2 linked regions of the Roseimicrobium gellanilyticum genome follow. The protein of the gene in region 2 interacts with the protein of the main gene of each other region in a pairwise test. Links are inferred from orthologs where the notes say so. Each region holds a gene or a part of one and is shown on either strand. Other genes may lie near its edges. The genes, in order: dnaA and dnaB.

The links.
Region 1: the proteins of dnaB (region 2) and dnaA interact in binary tests that used the Escherichia coli proteins (3 or more experiments, as listed by UniProt). The link is inferred for Roseimicrobium gellanilyticum from one-to-one orthologs.

The regions. Positions count from the first base shown.
Region 1 is NZ_QNRR01000004.1:421,362-427,486, reverse strand. Bases 1,026-3,919 are described here. They hold dnaA (chromosomal replication initiator protein DnaA), read right to left. Parts: upstream 3,288-3,919; coding sequence 1,764-3,287; downstream 1,026-1,763. Other genes in these bases: DES53_RS14185 (hypothetical protein), read left to right, coding at 3,567-3,815; dnaN (DNA polymerase III subunit beta), read right to left, coding at 1,026-1,236. Outside these bases: DES53_RS33505 (hypothetical protein), read right to left, coding at 1-124; more of dnaN, read right to left, coding at 139-1,025; DES53_RS14180 (SRPBCC family protein), read right to left, coding at 3,981-4,436; DES53_RS14175 (DUF2200 domain-containing protein), read right to left, coding at 4,489-4,836; DES53_RS14170 (hypothetical protein), read right to left, coding at 4,871-5,260; DES53_RS14165 (hypothetical protein), read right to left, coding at 5,293-6,125. UniProt on the Escherichia coli protein: Plays an essential in the initiation and regulation of chromosomal replication. Binds in an ATP-dependent fashion to the origin of replication (oriC) to initiate formation of the DNA replication initiation complex once per cell cycle.
Region 2 is NZ_QNRR01000004.1:177,916-184,000, forward strand. The notes cover bases 3,232-6,085. They hold dnaB (replicative DNA helicase), read right to left. Parts: upstream 5,495-6,085; coding sequence 3,968-5,494; downstream 3,232-3,967. Other genes in these bases: rplI (50S ribosomal protein L9), read right to left, coding at 5,668-6,085. Also shown: DES53_RS13220 (phospho-sugar mutase), read right to left, coding at 1-1,601; DES53_RS13225 (hypothetical protein), read right to left, coding at 1,710-2,120; DES53_RS13230 (hypothetical protein), read right to left, coding at 2,205-2,531; DES53_RS13235 (VOC family protein), read left to right, coding at 2,701-3,132. UniProt on the Escherichia coli protein: The main replicative DNA helicase, it participates in initiation and elongation during chromosome replication. Travels ahead of the DNA replisome, separating dsDNA into templates for DNA synthesis.

The sequences.
Region 1 (6,125 bases), 240 kb from region 2 along the record:
GCGAGTAACCGGCACCACGACGGCTTTCCGTGTCAGACGCACCGTAGGGCCAGGTGGACTCGCAGCTTGCGAAAGTCACGCAAACGGCGGCACCGAGGAAACGCAGGAGGTTGATGTGTTTCATGGGAGAAAGGGGGGTCAGGAGTTCACACGCATGGGCATGAGGACATACAGGAAGCTGCTGCCACTCTTAATCACACCCGGGCTGATTTCGTCAATGAGGTGAAGGTGTACTTCATCGCTCAGCAGATTGCGCAGGGGTGCCATGAGGAATTCCGGATTGAAGGCGACCGTCATGTCCACGCCCTTGTAGCTGATGGCCACGCTTTCACGGGCCTCACCGACGTCTGGCGAGTTGGCGACCACTTCGAGATTGTCCTTGGAAAAGTGGAGCTTCACCGAGTTCGACTTGTCGCTGAGGAGCAGCGACACACGAGCCAGCGTCCTGAGCAGGGGCTCGCGCTCGAGTGTGATACGTTCCTTGCTTTCTCCTGGAATCACCTGGCGGTAGTTCGGGTAGTTCCCTTCGATCAACTTGCTGGCGAGGAAATAGTTTCCAAGATCAAAGCCCACCTGGCCGGAAGCCACCTTCAGGGTGACCTCACCCTCGTCTCCGAGGAGGCGCTGGATCTCATTCACCGCCTTGGTCGGGATGATGATGTCACCCTCATGGCTCTGGGGAAACTCAAGCTCCTGCTCCACCATCGCGAGGCGGCGTCCGTCCGTAGCGACCATGGTCAGCATGTTGTCACGGAAGGAGCAGAGGATGCCATTCAGCACATAGCGAGTCTCGTCCGTGGAGATGGCGTAGGAAGTTTTGCGCAGGCACTCCTTGAGCACGCGCTGCTCGAGCTTGAACTCGCGGGCATCGTTGAAGGTCGGGAGCGGAGGGAACTCATCGTGGGCCAGTCCCATGAGCTTGAAGGAACTCGGGCCGCTGCGGATGTGAGCCACGTTCTTTTCGTCCACGGAGACATCGACTTCATCCGCGGGGAGCTCACGCACAATGGTGGCGAGGCGGCGGGCAGGCAGCGTGGTCGCGCCCCCCTCCTCCACCTCGGCCTTCACGGTGCCGCTGATGCCCACGTCCAAGTCCGTTGTGGCAAAAAGGAGCTCGCCCTTGCCCGCCTTGATGAGAACGTTGGACAAAATCGGCAGCGTGGTGCGTGTGCTGACGACGTGTTGCACCTGCTGGAGGGCGCTGAGATAGGCTTCCTTGCTGATCGAGAATTTCATGATCGGACTTGCGTACCTCTCTTAGCGAGAGGCCAAAATTAAGCAAGCATAATGGCGGAAATCGTCCGGCTGTCTAAAGGATTATCCTCCCGACCCACGCCACCGCACCCCATGGCTGCTAACCCGAAGAGTTTCAAGCAACGGGAGGAGTCAATTTTGACCCGTTTTGCCGGTTGAAAGCCGGGAGTGGAGGGAGGGTGGTTTGGGGGTAGCAGCCGCACGAATGTCAGCGATTGATCGAGACGCTGTGCCGAAGGCCTTGGACTGCAGCAGCCTGCTGCCGCTTTGAAGAGTCCACAGCCTGCTGTGGCGATGGTGACATGCACACGTGAGGCAACACGTCCTGAAGACTTGGCGACTTCGTCGCGGTGGAGCGTGCAGCAGGCTGCACTTGGGAAAGCGGCAGCAGGCTGCCGCAGTCCAAGGACGCTGCGCGTCACAGCGTCGGGATCTGTCGGGTATTCACGCGGGCCTCCCCCACTCCTCTCTGCTGAGGAGCAGGGTTTCATTTTTTCCGGGGCAACACCCTACACGGCCTTGCGAATCAAGTCCGTAACAGCAGCCACCTGCTGGCGGAACTCCTCACTTTCAGCAATGCGCTGGGTGATGGTTTTGCAGGCGTGGATGATGGTGCCGTGGTCTTTCCCTCCAAAGGCGTCGCCAATCTCCTTGAACGGAGACTTGGTGAGCTGGCGGGCCAGATACATGGCAATCTGGCGCGGCAGGGCGATGTTTGCCGGGCGCCGTTTGCTGTTCATGTCCGCGAGCCGGATGTCGTAGTGCTCGGCCACCACCTTCTGGATGATGTCGATGGTGATCATCCCGGTGGCAGGCTCCTCCAGGATGTCAGCCAACAGGCTGTTGAGCGTCTCCTTGGTGAGCGCAGTCTCAGTGGGCTTGCTGCGGTCCCCCGGAGAAGATGAGAGGGAAAGGTGACCCGCCACGCGCATGAGCGCGCCTTCCAGACGACGGACGTTCGTGCGGATGTTGTCCGCCAGATGCGTCAGCACCCAATCCTCCACCGGCACGGACCAGTCGCGAATCTTCTGACGCAGAATCGCCGTGCGTGTCTCCACATCGGGGGACTCGATCATGGTCGTCATCCCCCACTCAAAGCGGGAGACGAGGCGCTCTTCCAGGTTCTTGATCTCACTCGGTGCGCGGTCGCTCGTGAGGATGATCTGCTTGAAGGAATTGAACAGGTCATTGAAGGTGTGGAACACCTCCTCCTGAGTGCCCCCTTTGCCCGCGAAGAACTGGATGTCATCGATCATGAGGACATCCACCTTGCGGTACTTCTGGCGGAAGGCATTGACCTTGTGGAGGCGCACCGCCTCGATGTACTCATTCGTGAAAGCCTCGCTGGTGACATAGCGCACCACCTTGCGCGGCTTGTTCCGCAGAATCTCCTGGCCGATGGCCTGCATGAGATGGGTCTTGCCCAGACCCACGGAGCCGTGCAGGAAAAGTGGGTTGTACGTTTTTCCAGGCTTCTCCGCAACGGCACGGGCCGCGGCAAACGAGTACGAGCAGTTCGGACCCACGACGAAGGAGTCAAAGGAGAAGCGATGGTTCAGACCCGCATCCGAAAGGCTGCGCGCAAAGCGGGCCTCATCACGGAAGAGCGGCTCATCCGCGCCTGCCTCAATGACGGCAGGTGCCTCACGGCGGCGGTCCATGCTGCGGGCGGCTTCGCGAAGCTGCGGCCGCGACTCAACTGGTGTCTCGGGAACCACCATGAACTCGATCTCGCAATGTCCTCCCGCCACTTCAGCGATGGATGAAGACAACTGCTGCATGAAGTGCTCTTCGATCCAGTACTGGTGCATCAGGTTCGGCACTCGCAGCACCACTGGTGCTGGATCAAGCCGCTCGATGCTGACCTTGGAGAACCAACGATCAAAACTCAACGCACCAATCTTTCCGCTCAGATCCACAGCGGCCTTCTTCCAAGCCTTCACTTCAGGGCCAGGCTCAGGTACGCCAGGGAATTTGAGAGGGAGAAGTTCATCCTCCTCCTCGGGATCAGAATCACGACGGGACGTGCTCATGGCAAGCATTGTTGATGTCGTGAATTTCACTCCGCGGGGCTCAACTCTTTCGCTTCTGTTTCCTTCCTCACACAATCCCCGGCGGCGAAATTTTTGAAATTCATCCCTCTCGTTTAGGACTCATTCGAGAAAGTCACAAGATAATCTTCGAACATTTTGAAAACTCTTTTCAAACTTTCACCTTGCGTCAAAATTCAAAAAAAAGGCTTGCTGATTTGCTCGTGATTCCCCACGCCTTGTGCAGCCTTGCATGCAGCGCGGAATGAGGTTCCTTGAGTCATGTCCACGGCCTCCCCCACCCTTGACACGCTTGCCGAACTTTTGAAAAAACGGCTCGCGGTGATCGCTGATCATGAGCTTCGCCAACGCGATGCGGAGGCGCATCTTGCCGCGCTTCGTGGAGTCTCTGAAGCCATCGATGCAGAACATCAACGTCTGCGTTCACAGCTTGATGGACGCCTGCGCCACTTCCTGCAGCAGGCCAGTTATCAGAAGGCGCTGGAGTGGATTGAAGCTTCCAAGAGTTGATGGTCTATCGTTGATAGTTGATAGCCTGAAGAAGCTCAAGCTGGTTTGCTGCGAGCTCTGAGACTAACAGCTCTCACTCGTTGATGGCGCGGTGCACTTCACGTTGAGTGCCGACCAGATTCTGCATCCACAGCCTTCAGGCTATCAACCATCAACCATAGACCATCAACTTCCTCCGAAGAGCTCCCTCATCCTCCTCTTCCGCCACGCGAACATCATCGTGAGGTAGATGCGAAACAGCGTGATGCCAAACAGGTGGCCCAGCCAACCGCCGCGAGAGGCGTAGTGGATTTCATCCACCATTCTCGTGCGCATTTTATCCATCACTTCAAAGCGGTGGTGATGCACGAATGTTTTGAAGGGTCCCTCCATCATCTCATCCACCAACAAATGCGGTGGCTCGACGCGCTTCCACCGGCACTTCCAACACATGGGCAGGATGCCGAGCTCACGCATGCGCAACTCGATGACACCACCTTCCACGGCTCGCTCATCCGCGCGAAGCTCCACCAGTCTTGACGTCGGAGGCATGACCTTCGTCAGGTTTGCCGGATTGTTATGAAACTCAAACAACGCCTGCGGCGACGCCTCCAGGATGCACTCGGTGCGGAACGTGGGCATGGGGTGAGTGGATGCGAGGGACGGCGGGATTTACTCCCTCCTTGAAGACTTGCTACTTCCGCAAAATCTTCTCCATGACCTTCCCCTTGGCCAGCTCATCGATCAGCTTGTCCAGGTAGCGAATCTCCTGCATGGTGGGCTCTTCGATGTCCTCCACGCGGACGCCGCAGACGGTGCCCTTGATGAGGGTGCGCGAAGGGTTCAGCCGGGCCTCGCCAAAGAAAGTCTCGAAGTCTGTCTGCTTTTTCAGGTGGGTTTCCAGCTCCTTCTGGGTGTAGCCGGTCAGCCAACGGATGACTTCATCCACCTCTGCTTTCGCACGCCCCTTCTTCTCCGCCTTGGCCACGTAGAGGGGATACACGCTTGCGAAGCTGATGGTGTAGATGCGGTGCTTGGTCATGGGGCTTGCTTCCCTCCCGTGGGTCTCTGCGTCATCAGACCGAATGCCTCCAATAGTCAGAGCGAAGCACCGCCAACACCGCAAGGAGTACGGGAATACCAAACGGCAGCAGCACTGAAAACCAGAACCCAAGTCGAAAACAGGTGCGCCGGTATGACTCCGGGTCGCCAGGACGGATCACGAACTCCGACAGTGGGCCAATAAAGTAGAAGACATTGGCGACGCCTATCATGAACAAATATCCGAAGCCTTGGAAAAGAATCGTGAGGCCTGTAATCTCAAATTCAGCGTCTGCGGGCAGCATCACAAAACCAACGGCTGCGTAAGCGATGAAGGCTAGAATCCCAGCAACCACCAGTCCGATGTTGTAACGGATGCGACGCGCACGCCACCAGGCAAACGGAGGCGTGGCGGCGTCACTCACGATGCAAACGGTCTGCCAGCGCGCTCACCCCCTTACCGCGACACCTTCACCTGAGCCGTGTTGGCGGGTTTCACAGGCTCTGCCACAGGAATGGCCTTCGGCGCATCCGAGCCGGGAGCCTTTTCCTCCACCGGGATGGCTGGCATCGGTGGGTCCATGGCGAGCACAGGCCAGCCAGCTTCCATGTTCAGCTTCTTCGGCGGTGCAATCTCAATCGGCTGCTTCTCCGGCGTGGTGAAGCCGGTATAGGTCAGCGGAGTCACCGTGGCGCAGACGCCATCCGTGTCCCGATTGCGCTCCACATTGATCACGCAGCAGATGTGATTCTTGTTATCCAGGGTGAATTTCTGGTCGGGCTTGAAGGGTGCCTCAGCCGACTTCGCGCCGGGCAGCAGCAGTTCCACCTGCACGTCCTCCAGCTCTTCCGAGCGCGCACGGATGACCCAGCCATCCTGCATGACGTCCCCCTCTTTCAGGGGGCGGGCAAACATCACCACGTAGGTCCCTTTCACATACACCGGATTCTCGGCGATGTAGTTCATGATGTAGGACCGCTTCAGCAGATCATTGGCGAGATGGAGCTGCTCCGGATTGAAGTTGTAGTACTTCGCAAGGAGGTCGCGCGGCCCCACGAAGGCGCCGTTGGGAATCTTCAGCGGGTCAAACTTCTGAATCGGGTCCAGCTTCTCCAGCTTCGTCAGGAGGCGGTAGTGGAAGGGCTTCTCCGGATATTTGAAGACCATGATGCTGAAAAACCAGCAAAACGTGGCCAAGCCCATCAGCAGCGTGATGAGGATGGTCCACCAGAAAAGGCTGTTGTCGCGGCGCCCTTTGGCCAGCGAACCGCCTCCGCTGCTGCGCGAGC
Region 2 (6,085 bases):
CCTTCCGCACCTTCGAAGGTCTTGCTGTGATTCACTTCGAGGAAGTAACCGAACTCGGCATAGATATCATCCAGCAGGTCGATGAGCTTGCGGCCTTGCGAGGCGGCGTAGGCGGCGACTTCAGCGAACATGACCACGGCGCCGTTGCCGTCCTTGTCGCGGGTGAAATCGGTGCCGAGGTAGCCGTAGCTTTCCTCACCTCCGAAGACGAAGAACTTGCTGTGCTTCAGGCGCAGGTCACGTGTTTCGGCATCGCTGAGGTCGCGGTAGTTTTTCTTTTCCTCAGCAGGAAGAGCCTGCTCATACTTCTCCAGCTTTGCGCTGATGTACTTGAAGCCGGTGAGCGTGTTGATGACGCCGATGCCGTAGGCCTTGGCCACGGCAGCCTGCAGGTCGGTGGTGACGAAGGTCTTGATGAGCACGGCGTGATCTTTGTTCGACTCGTTCAGGATGCCGAGGTCGAACATAGTCTTGATGCGGTACCAACCCATGAGCGAACCAATCTGGTTGCCGGTGAGGAGTTGCATCTTGCCATTGCGAGCGCGGACGCCCACGCCCATGCGGTCGCAGTCCGGGTCGGTGCCGATGACGATGTCCGCATTCTCCTTGTCCGCGAGGGCCACAGCCATGGCGAGCGCGGGAGCATTTTCCGGATTCGGTGAGGCCACGGTGGGGAAGCGTCCGTCGAAGACATCCTGCTCGGGCACGGTGAGAAGGTTGAAGCCGAGCTGGCGCAGGATGCGTGGCACGAGCACGCCACCGGCGCCATGGAGCGCGGTGTAGACAATCTTCAGGCTCTTCGCCTTCTCCAGCAGCTCCGGCTGCAGCATGAGAGTCTCCACACGCTTGAGGTAGATTTCGTCCATCTCTTCACCCAGCAGGGCAAGCGTGCCGCGTTCGGCATCGGGGAGAGGAGTGTAGCTTTCGGACTTGACCGCATTCACCTCGGTGATGATGCCCGTGGCATGCGGCTCAATGATGCCGGCGCCATCGGCGAAGTTCACCTTGTAGCCGTTGTCGTGGGCGGGGTTGTGCGAGGCAGTGAGCATCACACCCGCGTCGGCGCGCAGTTCACGCACGGCGAAGGACATTTCCGGCGTGGCGCGCGGGCCGTCGAAGAGGGAGACGTCACAGCCGAGGTCGGTCGCAATCTGGGCGCACTTACGGGCGAACTCGGTGGAGAAGTGGCGCGTGTCATGCGCGAAGACGATGCGAGGCTTGCCGCTGAGTCCGGCGTTCTTGCGGTACTTCACGCAGTAGTTGGCCAGGCCCTGGGTGGCACGGGACACGTTGTACTCGTTCATCGAGTTCGTACCCACACATGCGAAGCTGGGGCGCTCACCAGGTGCTGCGGTGCCTTGCTCAGCCTTGGTGATGATCTTGCCGATGGTGCGTCCGCGAAGGCCGCCGGTGCCAAACTTCAGCGAGGCGAAGAAGCGGTCATTGAGCTCCGTCCATTCTCCCGCGTCCACGAGTTCCTGGACGCTGAGGAGGTACACGGGGTTGGTGCTGCCAGCCAGCAGGGACTGGATGTTCTTGACGGAGGTTTCGAGAAGTTTGCCGTCAGCGGCGGCCTGCTGGAGGGTGGATTCGAGGGACATGTGATTGGGTGGAGTACCGAGTACCAGGGGCCGCAGATTAAGAGGCGGTCTGCGGGAATGCAAATAAACGGTGCGGCCGGGTGAAGTGTCCAGACTTCCGTCTGGCCTTCATAGCGGTGTCTTCACTGCCATCCAAAGCCAGCTCAGGAGGAACGCCATGGTGGCTAGCGTGAACAGCGTCACGAGTACCACGAACAGCATGAGCAGATACACCTTGATGGCGCTGGCGAGAGTGATCTGCAGGCTGAAGGCGAGAACGGTGATGTGAATGACCGCTGCTCCTGTCCAGATGGCAAAGGCAGAGAACAGGATGGCATTTGAGTCCTGCGTGGCATCTGCCACCACACGGCCCACGCCCCAATGCAGCGCGGTACTCACCCCTCCCATCAGCAGCGTGAGGACCAGGACCTTCTCCAGCGATGGCTTCACCCGCAGCACCAGTATGGCGGCTTTGCGCAGGGCGAGTGCGGTGACCAGCACCGGAATCGCCAGGCCCAGGCATACCATCAGGAATTCCACGCCGGCAGTTTTTCCTGCCGGGCCAGGCAGATCAATGGTTTTTCCGTCTGATACCTTGGTTGGCGCGGGAGGATGTCACTCCCGTCACAGCACAAAGAAGTAATAGAGCACGGCAGCAACTGCGATGCCGAGTCCTGCGAGCAGCGTCCACGGAGGAATGGCCGGGTTCTGCGCGCGAGCCGTTGCGGCTTCGCGTGCACGGGCCCTGGGAGACTGCGGGACGACGATGGGCAGCCAGTCCGCCACCGTGGCCCAGGAGTCGGTGCCTTCGAGGCGCATGGGCATGTCCGGAGCCAGCGGTGCAACCTGATGCATGGCCAGGATTTGGGTCATGGAGTAGGGACCGTTCACGTGCTGTCCGTCAGGGCTGAGCCAGTAGGTATTGGTATGTTGGGAAGGTGGCTTCTTCATCGGAGCGGCAGGAAAAGAAATTGGGGAAAGTCTTGAAACCGCCGGGGGCCGCGGTGCTTCCCATTTCAACCCGCCCTTCCGCAAAGGGTCGCAATAAATACTTAGGCGGATGGCTGATTGAAGCGCGCGCGGGTCCGACTAGGGACAGGTGCTCACTCGAACCTCTCTCATGGAACCTCGCATCTCCCTCCTGACGCTCGGCGTCACCGACCTCCCGCGCGCCGTTCGTTTCTATCGAGATGGCTTGGGATTCTCCACCACGTACGAGGAGGGTGGGCCGGTGGCTTTCTTTCGCACGGCTGGAGTGCGGCTGGCCCTGTATCCGTTCCATGCATTGGCGGAGGATATTTCGAAGGACACTCCGGTCGCGGCCACAGGTTCACCGGGCATCACCATCGCGCACAATGTCCGGGAGAAGGCCCAAGTGGCAGAAGTGCTGGCGCTGGCGGAGAAGGCAGGAGCCACCATCGTAAAACCCGCGCAAGATGCGCCGTGGGGTGGACATTACGGGTACTTCCGCGACCTGGATGGGCACTACTGGGAAGTTGCCTGGAATCCTTTTTTCGCCATTGGCGAGGATGGATTGCTCGACATTGGCTGAGGGGGCCCTGTCTCGCGATCAGGGATGAGCCTGAGGCGGTTTCCGCTCGATTCTGGCAATTTCGTCACGCGGGTTGTTCGCGATTGCGGGTGACTTTCGCCGGGAAGAGTTCTTCCCACACACGTCCAGAGGAGTGTGAACAACTCCGGCGTTTTGCGATTTTCCATAAACGTTTTCCGGCTTTCTTCGCGAGAGGAATTGAAAGACTCGGATGGCATGAAATTTGCCCGATGACGGTGATTCATACTTGCGGCCCGTGTTCTCCCGGTGACAGTCACGTCACACGGAAGGGAATCCATGTGTCAGCGGAGACACGAAGCGAGAAGCACTAAGGAGGGCTTGTTTCGCAGAAAAAGTCAAAAGTCGGAAGATGCCATTTGAGTCGAAACTCATTCAGAAACAGGGAATTGCGATCATGTTTCCCTGGCGAAACTCCCTTGCGCCGCTGACCTAAATGAAGCGGAAGTCCGCTACAATGCCAGACTAAACGTTGGATCAATGTGTCTTTTTTGTTCCACGCAATAAATACGAGCGTTCCACGACCATGCACACCTGTTTTTAACAATGCTGGCGTAAAAACCGGAAAACTTCACACGCATTGAGCTTCGGTTGTTCACCGGTGGATAAGTTGTGAATAACTTGTGAGCAACTCACCCAATTCCTTGATTTTGCGTTGCCGGAGGCGGTCATTTATTAACGCTTCCGAATAGGTTTGGGAGAACGCTTTAGACACCCAAAATGGATGCATGCGTTCCCGCGAACGGAGAATTTTCTTCAAGAGTTGGGCGACCCTGAGGGGGGCTGAGTGCAACATCCCAAGGCGCAGCGTCTCCCATTAGTCCCCACCCGCCTTTTCGTTCTCGTCAAACTCGCGCTCGGTGAAGCGCATGAGTTCAGCGATGAACTTCAGCGGTACGTCATCCGTGGGGCCGTTACGGTTCTTGGCGATGATGAGGAGGCCTTTGCCCTTGCTGGCCTCGTCCTCGGCCTCGGCGTCCTTGCGGTCCTTGGAATCATCCTCCTGTTTGGAGCCTGCGTAGTCGGCACGGGTGAGCAGGCCCACCATGTCCGCATCCTGCTCGATGGAGCCGGACTCACGAAGGTCGCTCAGCATGGGGCGCTGGCCCTTGCGTGACTCCACAGCGCGGTTGAGCTGCGCGAGCACCACCACAGGGACATTCAGCTCCTTGGCCACCGCCTTGATACCGGCGGAGATGGCGGCGATTTCGTTTTGTCGGCTGTCGGACTTCTTCGTGGGTGCAGTCATCAACTGCAAGTAGTCGATGGCAATCATGCCGATGTTATGCTGCTTTTTCAGGCGGCGGCATTTGGCGCGGAAGTCCAGGATGTTGAGGCCGGGAGTTTCGTCGATGAAGATGTTGGCCTTTTGCAGGTCCGAGCACGCGCGGGTCACGGCGCGCAGCTCTTCGCGGCTGAGCATGCCATTCATGATGCGGCTCATGGAGACACCGGCGCGCGCCACAATGAGACGGCGCACCAGCATGACGGCGCTCATTTCCAGACTGAAGACGGCAACCGGCACCTCGTTGGTGAGGGCGGCGTGCTCCACCATGTTCATCACGAGCGAGGTCTTGCCCATGGAAGGACGGGCCGCGAGGACGAACATTTCGCCGCCCTGTAGGCCGTTGCTCAGGCCATCCAGCTTGCGGTAGCCGGTGGGGATGCCGCGGAGCTTGCCGGGGTCCTTCAGCATTTCTTCGATGGAGTCAAAGGCCTCCATGACGTGGTGCTTCAGCGGCTTGATGGTGTCGCGGCTTTCGGTGTCATCGCGCACGCTCATCACACGCTCTTCCACGCGGTCGAGCAGTGCGGGCACGTCTTCGTTGAACTCGTACGCGTTCTGCACGCTCTCCGTGCAGGCGTGGATGATGCGGCGCAGCAGATGCTTGTCGCGCAGGATGCCCTTGTAGTAGCCGTAGTGCGCGGGGGTCGGCACAAAGTTCAGCAACTCGGAAAGCATGCCGGCGCCGCCAATCTTGTCGAGGTGACCTGCGTCGCGCAGGTAGTTGGTGAGAGCGATGTATTCAACAGGGCGGGTGCCGTTGTTGAACTCCTTCATCACCTTGTAGAGGAGTTGGTTCGCCGGATGGTAGAAGGCCTCGTCCGGGAGATTGACCTGCGCGTCGTTCAGCAGGTTGGTGGGGTCGTGGAGGAAGCACGAGAGCACGCCCTTCTCCGCATCAGCGTCCCAGGGCTGGGAGCGTGTGGGATCATTGATGTCTACCGGCGGCTTCGGCTTGCCCTGCCCAAATCCCTGCCCGCCTTTCTGGAATCCTTGCCCACCTGATTGCGCTGCATTCGGGTCGAATGGCGTGACGTTGGAGGCTTTTTCGGGTGGCATGGGGCGGGGGAGCAGTGTGGCGTTAACGGAGCTGTGCGCAATATTTCACGCTAAAAAAGCGGACATCCTTCGCTATGCCGTTCTGATGTCTCTGTGAAACGATGCGATGGGAACAAAAATCCCCTGCGCGATTGCTCACGCAGGGGATTGAAAGGTGTGCTCTGAAACTGGTGTTACTCAGCAGCTTCTTCTTCGCCTTCGGCGCCTTCTTCGGCACCCGCTTCAGCGGCGGCGACGGTGACCTTCAGGAAGCACTCCACGCCAGCGTGCAGCTTGACGGGAACTTCGAAGGTGCCGGTGCTCTTGATGGGCTTCTCAAGCTCGAGCTGGTGACGGTCCAGCGTGATCTTGGCGGTGCTGGCAGCCACGGCTTCCACGATGTCCTTGGTGGTGATGGAGCCGAAAGCCTTGCCGCCCTGGCCGGTGGCGAGGGTGAGCTTGATCTTGAGCTTCTTCAGCTTGCTGGCGATCTTCTCGGCTTCTTCCAGTTCCTTGGCTTCGCGCTCAGCGCGGACCTTCTGGAGATTGGCCTGATGACGCAGGTTGCCAGCGGTGGCTTCGTAGGCTTTGGCCTTGGGGAGGAGGAAGTTG